2 regions of the Shewanella sp. WXL01 genome follow, and region 1 is predicted to be linked to the other one. Evidence: predicted binding sites of a transcription regulator. Region 1 holds the regulator's gene; the other holds the start of a gene.
The links. Region 1 encodes ArgR, which controls arginine synthesis, uptake and breakdown. Its sites were predicted from a motif close to ANTGAATANNTATTCANT; they were not measured.
Positions count from the first base shown of each region.

Region 1 (4,198 bases):
GTGGTACGCGCCATATCCAAAATGCGGTCGATACCAGCAATAATCGCCACACCCTCCAATGGTAGACCAACAGTGGTTAATACTAGAGTTAGCATCACTAGACCTGCGCCAGGCACACCTGCTGTGCCAATTGAAGCCAAAGTCCCAGTTAGAATAATGGTGACATAATCAACCCAGGTTAGATCAATACCAAAAGCCTGAGCGACAAACAAAGCGGTCACGCCCTGGTACAGAGCTGTGCCATCCATATTGATGGTTGTTCCTAGCGGCAATACGAAACTAGAGATCTTCTTATTTACGCCAAGCTCATTAGCACACTTCATACTAGCTGGCAGCGAGCCTGCCGAGCTTGAGGTGGTGTAAGCCACAACAATGGCATTGCTAATGCCTTTGAAAAAGTGCACTGGGTTGAGCTTACCCAGTAAGACTAATGCAGCGCTGTAAAAACCTACGATATGTAAAACACAGCCAATGTAAACTGCAGCGATAACTTTAATCAGTGGAAGTAACATGTCTAGACCATACTCTCCAGCAACCCAAGCCATTAAACCAAACACACCATATGGCGCTAGCTTCATCACCATGTCAGTTAGCTTGAACATAGCTTCAGCTAGACTTTCGAATACTTTAATCGCTGGCTGACCACGCTCGCCAATCAGCACTAACGCAATACCTAACGCAACCGCAAATACAATCACCTGCAGAATTTGACCACTAGCCAGTGCAGCAACAGGGTTAGTCGGCACTATGTTAATCAAGGTTTCCATCAACGACGGCGCTTGCTTTACGGTTTCATCAACGCCCGATTGCACTAAATCTAGCCCAGCTCCTGGCTGCAAAATATGCCCCACAAGTAAGCCAATTGTCATTGCGAACGCGGTCGTGCCAAGGTAGAACACGAAAGATTTGAAACCAATCCGTCCCATTTTGGCGGTGTCTTGCATGGAGGTCACACCTACAATTAACGAGCAGAACACCAGCGGCACAATAAGCATCTTAATAGTGTTAACAAAGATAGTTCCTATCGGCTTTAGGTAAGTTGCACTTTCTCCAAGCCCGACACCAACAGCAATACCTAGCGTCATACCAATAAGAATTTGCATCCAAAGCGGAACAGCCATCCATCGAGACCAAGCTCGCGAAAACACTGAAGGGGTTTGCGTTGACATATGTCTTTACCTTGATTTGTTAACTTGCAAAAAATGACGGGGGCAAGTCTAGCAAGACATACAAAGGCAAAAGATGATCTACGTCATGTGACGCAGGCTGACTGAGAATTAGTCCACTTTGTAACGCATTTTTGCGACAAAGGTGTACTGCACACGCAAACGCTTGTCACACTTTAGTTAAATCAGTGAATTTTTATTCACCAACAAAGGGGTATTCTTGACTTTGATGCAATTTCTATTCAAAATACAGCGGTTTTTTGAATAACAATCATAAGAAGAAACTAACATTATGCCAGCAACCAAAAATCAGGATGAATTGGTCAGGACCTTTAAAGCGATCCTTAAAGAAGAACGCTTTGGTAGCCAGAGTGAAATTGTTAACGCACTTCAGGCGGAAGGATTCAGCAACATAAACCAATCTAAAGTATCGCGCATGCTAAGTAAGTTTGGCGCTGTACGCACACGTAACGCTAAGCAAGAAATGGTTTACTGCTTACCAGCAGAATTAGGCGTGCCAACGGCCGGTAGCCCGCTTAAAAACCTAGTGCTCGATGTTGACCACAACCAGGCGATGATTGTAGTACGCACCAGCCCAGGTGCAGCGCAGTTAATCGCACGCCTATTAGACTCCATCGGTAAGCCAGAAGGTATTTTGGGGACGATTGCTGGTGACGACACCATCTTCATCTCACCATCAAATATCACCACCATTGATGACACGCTAGAGACGGTTAAATCACTGTTTAACTACAGCGAGTAAGTCTGAACACAATTGAGAAAGCCACCCTACTCTAGTCTAAGTGAGTCTAGCCAAGGTGGCTTTTTAGTTTCTAACGCAGGAAAGAGTATCAACTAATGCCGAGTTCTCGCTGGCGATACTCCACTCCAACCACTGTATGCCCGAATAAATGAGTTCGACTCTTTAAACCCGAGTAAGAACGAAATTTCGATTAACGGCAGGTCTGTTTGCTCCAAATAATAATCGGCTAAGTGTTGGCGTACCTGTTTAAGCACCAACTGATAACTTGAATCCTGCTCGGTTAGTTTTCGCTGCAAAGTGCGCTTGCTCATTGCCAGCTCTGCTGCAACATCATCAATGGCAGATTTCCCTTGAGGCAACAAATCAAGCAAGCAACTAAATACCAGACTAGAAGTTGAGTCCTTTGCGCCGATAGCCTCTAACTGTTCAACTAGCCCTTGCTCGTACATGTGCAACATGGTTTCGTTACTGGTTAAAAACGGCGCCTTAGCATCGCTGGCGCTGAACTTAATCGCGGTTTGCACACCTTGGCGAATACTGCAGCCAAAATAATCTTCGTAAGCCTGCATATCATCCAATTGCTCAGGCACGACTATATCAATTGGTTTAATGTGCTGGCGCGTCGCTAGCCTGGTAAGCTGAGTAAAAAACACCAGCTCAACTAAACTCAGTACCTTAGGCAGCTTACCACTATGGCCATAACAGCGTGTTGATAGCTCTGTATATTGCACTGTTTGCTCTATGTCCAAAATCATCGGCCCTATTAGCGGTTTAAATTGCTTTAGTCGGCTGGCTGCGGCATTGAGATTAGGGCTGCAAATCGCAGCAAAAATTGGTGCATCAAACTGCTCAAAACTCATAACCTCGGCAAACTTGAGTGCAATATCGATATTAGCGACCTCTGCAGCAGCCTCGATCCCAATCCATAATTGAAAGTACTGCTCAGGCGTTAGCTGCACCTTTGACCTTTTAAACAAACCAGCAGGGAGTTGACTGAATGCAAGAATTTGCTCAAGCTCAAGCCCTAAATCGTTAAATAGCACCAACCAATTGCTCGGTATATTAAATTTACTGGCTGTTTTCATTGCAGTTGGCTCCACGGTTAGCTGATATATTAACTCGACTTTTCCATTGCCTGACGCGAAAACTTAAGTACCAGCTTGCGAGGCAGAAGTGGTGTAATCCAGTTAAGCATAAACTTAAGAGATGACTCATTAAAGGCAACTAACTCACCTTGTTGCATGGCTTGATAGCCACATTCAGCCACCGAACGCGGAGTTTTGGCTTTATCAAAAATCTCTACCCCTTCAAGATCGCCAGCTTTAACAAAGCCAGTGGCAACGGCGCCTGGGCACAGTGCTGTAACCGTAATATTGTTTGCTTTAACCTCTTCCGCCAATGCTTGTGAGAAGGAGGTTACATAAGCTTTCGTCGCGTAATACACCGCCTGAAGCGGACCAGGAATAAACGATGCGGTTGAAGACACATTTAAAATTTTACCGTAATTTCGCTCAACCATTCCTTGTAAGTAAAGGTGTGTCAGATTGGTCAATGTGATCATATTTACCTGCATCATAGCTTGCTCTGCACTTAACTCTCGCTGATGAAACAAACCGTGGCCGCCAAAACCAGCATTATTAATAAGCGCATCTACTTGCAAACCTTTTGCCTGTGTTTGCTCAAATAACGCGTTTGCCGAGTCAGGTTCTGATAAGTCGCATGCAATAACCTCAACCTTTACCTGATAGCGCTTCTCTAGCTCGGTTTTAAGTTCAGTTAGCTTGCCTTCGGAGCGGGCCACCAAAATAAGGTCACCTCCCTTTTCAGCATGAATTGTTGCTAACTCGAGACCTATACCGCTTGATGCACCTGTCACCAACGCTGTACCTGCTTTCGATTTTGCTTGTGTCATTTGTTTGCTCTCCATTGTCGTCACCAAGTTGGCATTTGCGCCAATCGATGAGCAAATTTTATGCTATTCATTCACGCCATTTCATATCCAATCACGCCACAGTGCATTCCAATCACGCCAAACTGGTATCTTCAGGCCAAATTACAACTCATGTATCAAGATTTCGCGGCTTCAAGGCAACAAAAAAGCAATGCCTAGGCATTGCTTTATATCTACTTTAAGCGCGGTTAAATAGGGCTTTACACTTTAACCCTGCTCAAACTGCAGTAAAAAATCTAATGATGGCGCGAAAAACGACGAGCCAGTAAGCGCTTTAGTAAAGTTCATTAGGTGGTCAAAGTTACCATGCTCGTCACC
Region 1 covers NZ_JAAIKQ010000004.1:201,285-205,482, reverse strand. The annotation lists gene G3R49_RS12385 (dicarboxylate/amino acid:cation symporter) at 1-1,169, opposite strand, end outside; gene argR (transcriptional regulator ArgR) at 1,459-1,929, shown strand; gene G3R49_RS12375 (AraC family transcriptional regulator) at 2,022-3,014, opposite strand; gene G3R49_RS12370 (SDR family oxidoreductase) at 3,044-3,841, opposite strand; gene G3R49_RS12365 (Dyp-type peroxidase) at 4,088-4,198, opposite strand, start outside.

Region 2 (4,198 bases), on a different contig from region 1:
TTTACAAAATGCCCATTATGGTTTCTCTGGTTACTTCCGCGAATTTATGTTCCATAACCTGCTTGCTCAGCAAGGTTACGTGGTGATGGATATGGATTATCGCGGCTCTAAAGGTTACGGCCGCGACTGGCGCACAGCGATTTATCGCAACATGGGCCACCCAGAGGTTGAAGATCTTAAAGACGGTGTTAGCTGGATGGTCAACAACACCAATGTTGATGTTAGCCGCGTAGGCACTTACGGTGGCTCTTATGGTGGTTTCTTAACCTTCATGGCTTTGTTTAATGAGCCTGAGTTATTCCAGGCCGGTGCGGCGCTGCGCCCCGTAACTGATTGGGCACATTATAATGCGCCTTACACTTCAAATATTCTTAATACACCTGATATCGACCCGATTGCTTACGAGCGCAGCTCGCCTATTGAACATGCTGAAGGTTTGCAAAAGCCGCTGCTTATAATGAGTGGTGTATTAGATGATAACGTGTTCTTCCAAGACAGTGTTCGCCTAGTACAACGCTTAATCGAACTGGAAAAGCCAATGTTTGAAACGGCCATTTATCCGGTTGAGCCTCATGGCTTTAAGCAAGCGTCAAGTTGGTTGGATGAATACCGCCGTATTTACAAGCTATTTGAGCAAGAGTTGAAATAACTCAAATCAACTGACTGCTAAGGCTTCTTTCGGGAAGCCTTAGTGCTATATTGTTTATAACGCAGACATCTTTACGTAGTTAGATTTAGGACAAGTGAGTGGCAATTTCGGTAGCAGGTGGAGTTAAGCCTGGCAAAGTGATAGAGGTTGAGCAACGCCACTATCAAAAGATCATTGTTGGTAAACAAAAAGCAAATACAGTAGTTGATAGCTTCGATGCACAAGCTGAAAACGATGCCAATAAGCTTGAAATAGAGCGTCAGGCGATACGCTTGAGAGTTGAGCAGCAAGCAAAATCACAGCAAATCTACAAAGCAGTTTCTGCGCAGCTAACTAGCACAGTTAACAATGCCATTGAGCACCAACTTGCGTCACCTGAACTTGTGCTTGAAAATAGCAAGCTTGAAGAAAGCCAAATATTGCTAATCGAACAGATACTTGCCAGCGAACCAAACCTTAATCGCATGCGTCCGCTAATCGCTAACCTAAGCTGGTTATCTCGCGATCTGGTAACCATGATCAACAGCCCCGCCTCAAAACATCGTCGCCCTAAAACATCTGATGTACAGGTTACAGATTTAAAGTTAGTGCTGAACTATATCGGTATTGAGAATCTGCGTTTGTTGATCCCGTATTTTAGTTTGCGTAATTGGTTACCATCAGGTAATGCCAATTTATTGTGGACCACGCGTAAATTGTGGCGTTATAGCATGGTTACGGCCATCGCTGCCCAAGCGCTTGCTCAGTTACATGAGAAGGACGTTAGCTTGATTTATAGTAGCGCCTTGATGTATCAAATGGGCACAGCGGTCATTCTTAATAACAGTATCAGCATATATGACAAAACTTGGGGGGGGTGGTTAAGAGAAGCGAGTCAGGAGCGAGATAAAGAAGTCTATGATGCGGTAATGGCGACCGAGTTTCCCGCGCAAAAGGTTTATGAGCAGGTGTTAGCTCATGGGCATTCACTAAACTGGCAGTTACTTGAGTTACTTGAGTTTAAAGATAGTCCGCTGACTAACATTCTCAAAGAGCTTGATGAGGCCTATTACTTTAGTGATTTATCGGTAGAGGCGCAGATTGTTGCCAAAGCGAGTAGCTTTGCCAAAGTTTATCTACTAAGTGAAATCAACATGATAGAGCCAGCAGAGCGGCGAGTTATGTTTGATTACTATCAATTCTCAGAGCAAGAAATTTTGCGTTTAAAAGCGCAAAACTTCCGCAAGCTAGATTTATTGTAAAAAAACCAATAACGCGGACATTCCTACTTCGCAACATTGCAGCTCCTGCGACATTTTAAGGTTTCAGGCTAACTTAATCCCTTACTGCTATTGTTTGTACTCTTGGATAATAGTCATAGTGTTCTCCAGATAGTAACTCGTTGACAGCAGGCTGCCAGATAGCTTCAACATGCTCGCGAAAGCTGGTTAAAATAACTGCAATATGCAGTTATTTGCACTAATTTAGGTCATTAGTTAATGTGTAGTTATGCACTTTTGGTGAATAGCTACACAAAATATGTCGAAACAACTTTTTTTGTGACTATTTATTCTATAAAACCTGCATTTAAGCGCTTCGTATGCATCAAATTGCCAATCTTTATTCATTTATTAGGCCAGCGTCTCAATAGTTAGTTGTCGATTACTGGCATTTTGATCACATTTTCGCTAATAATGTTCAGATAATTAAACAAGCATACGCTATTTCACTAACATAAAATAAAGAAAATAGCGCCTTAGGTGGCCTAAGCGCCCCGGTTAACTAAAAAGGAAAACAAGCGATGAGTGTTGAAATGAACTTAACTCGAGCCCAATTTGATGAAGTCATGGTGCCTAATTATGCGCCAGCGGCGGTAATCCCTGTTCGTGGTGAAGGTAGCCGAGTTTGGGATCAGGAAGGCAAAGAGTTTGTCGACTTCGCTGGCGGTATCGCAGTTAATTGTTTAGGCCACTGTCATCCATCTCTCGTTGCAGCGTTGAAAGATCAAGGTGAGAAGCTTTGGCACCTATCTAACGTAATGACTAACGAGCCTGCGCTTGAGCTAGCAACTAAGTTAGTTAACTCTACATTTGCTGAGCGCGTATACTTCGCTAACTCTGGTGCAGAAGCTAACGAAGCTGCGCTAAAACTTGCGCGCCGTTACGCACTAGATAACTTTGGTGAGCAAAAAGATCAAATTATCGCGTTTGATAAAGCGTTCCACGGTCGCACCTTCTTTACGGTAACCGTTGGTGGTCAAGCTGCATACTCAGACGGTTTTGGTCCTAAGCCACAAAGCGTTACTCACATTCCATTCAATGACATTGCCGCATTAGAAGCGACAATCTCTGATAAAACCTGTGCCATTATGCTTGAACCTCTGCAAGGAGAGGGCGGCATCATTAATGGTGACCCAGAATTCCTAAAAGCGGTTCGCGAGCTTGCAGACAAGCACAATGCATTGGTTATTTTCGATGAAGTGCAAACGGGTATTGGCCGTACCGGTGACTTGTATGCCTACATGGGGACTGAAATCGTACCAGACATCTTAACTAGTGCTAAAGCGCTTGGTGGCGGTTTCCCAATCGCAGCTATGCTAACGACCGAAAAAGTGGCTAAGCATCTTAAAGTAGGTACTCACGGTTCTACATACGGCGGTAACCCGCTAGCTTGTGCTATCGGTAATGCGGTTATGGACGTGGTTAACACTGATGACGTACTTGCAGGTGTTAAACAGCGTGAGCAACTCTTCCGCGACGGTCTAGCTGAAATTAATGCTAAGTACGATGTATTTAGTGAAGTGCGCGGTAAAGGTTTATTACTTGGAGCAGTACTTAATGACAAGTACAACGGCCGTGCACGAGACTTCCTAGTTGCTTCAGTAGCTGAAGGCTTAATGAGCCTAGTTGCTGGTGCAAATGTTGTTCGTTTTACTCCTTCACTGGTTATCCCAGAAGCTGATATCAAAGAAGGCTTAGCACGTTTTGAACGTGCAGTAGCTAAAGTCGTGGCGGGATAAAACAAGTTTATTGTTTTTAAACTTGTTGTCTTAGTGCTGACAAACCACAGTTTGTCAGCACCTTTAGGAGATTAAAATGTTAATCATTCGGCCAATACGCGCCTCTGATTATGATGCCTTGCATAGCATTGCCATTGAATCGGGGCACGGATTTACCTCGCTGCCAGTCAATGAAGAGCTACTGCGCTCTAAAATCGAGCGTGCTGAAAACTCTTTTAATAAGAAAGTTAAAACGCCGCAGGACGAAGGCTACTTAATGGTGATGGAAGACACCAAAACCGGTGAAGTTGTCGGTACCTGTGGTATCGAAGCTGCAGTCGGGATGGAAGATGCTTTTTATCACTATCGTTTAGGCACTGAGGTTTACCACTCAGAACAAATTTCGGTTCGTAATGAAGTTGAAACCTTAACCCTTTGTCATGATTACACTGGCGCAGCAGAACTATGCACGCTGTTTTTAAAAGACCGCTACCGTAAAGGCCGCAATGGTCGCATGCTATCTCGCTCGCGCTTTTTATTTTTAGCTCAGCACAAAGAGCGCTTTGGTCACA
Region 2 covers NZ_JAAIKQ010000001.1:675,223-679,420, forward strand. The annotation lists gene G3R49_RS02825 (prolyl oligopeptidase family serine peptidase) at 1-649, shown strand, start outside; gene G3R49_RS02830 (HDOD domain-containing protein) at 748-1,890, shown strand; gene G3R49_RS02835 (aspartate aminotransferase family protein) at 2,430-3,647, shown strand; gene astA (arginine N-succinyltransferase) at 3,724-4,198, shown strand, end outside.
Region 2: the regulator ArgR is predicted to act here: its motif matches at 2,187-2,204, upstream of G3R49_RS02835 (aspartate aminotransferase family protein).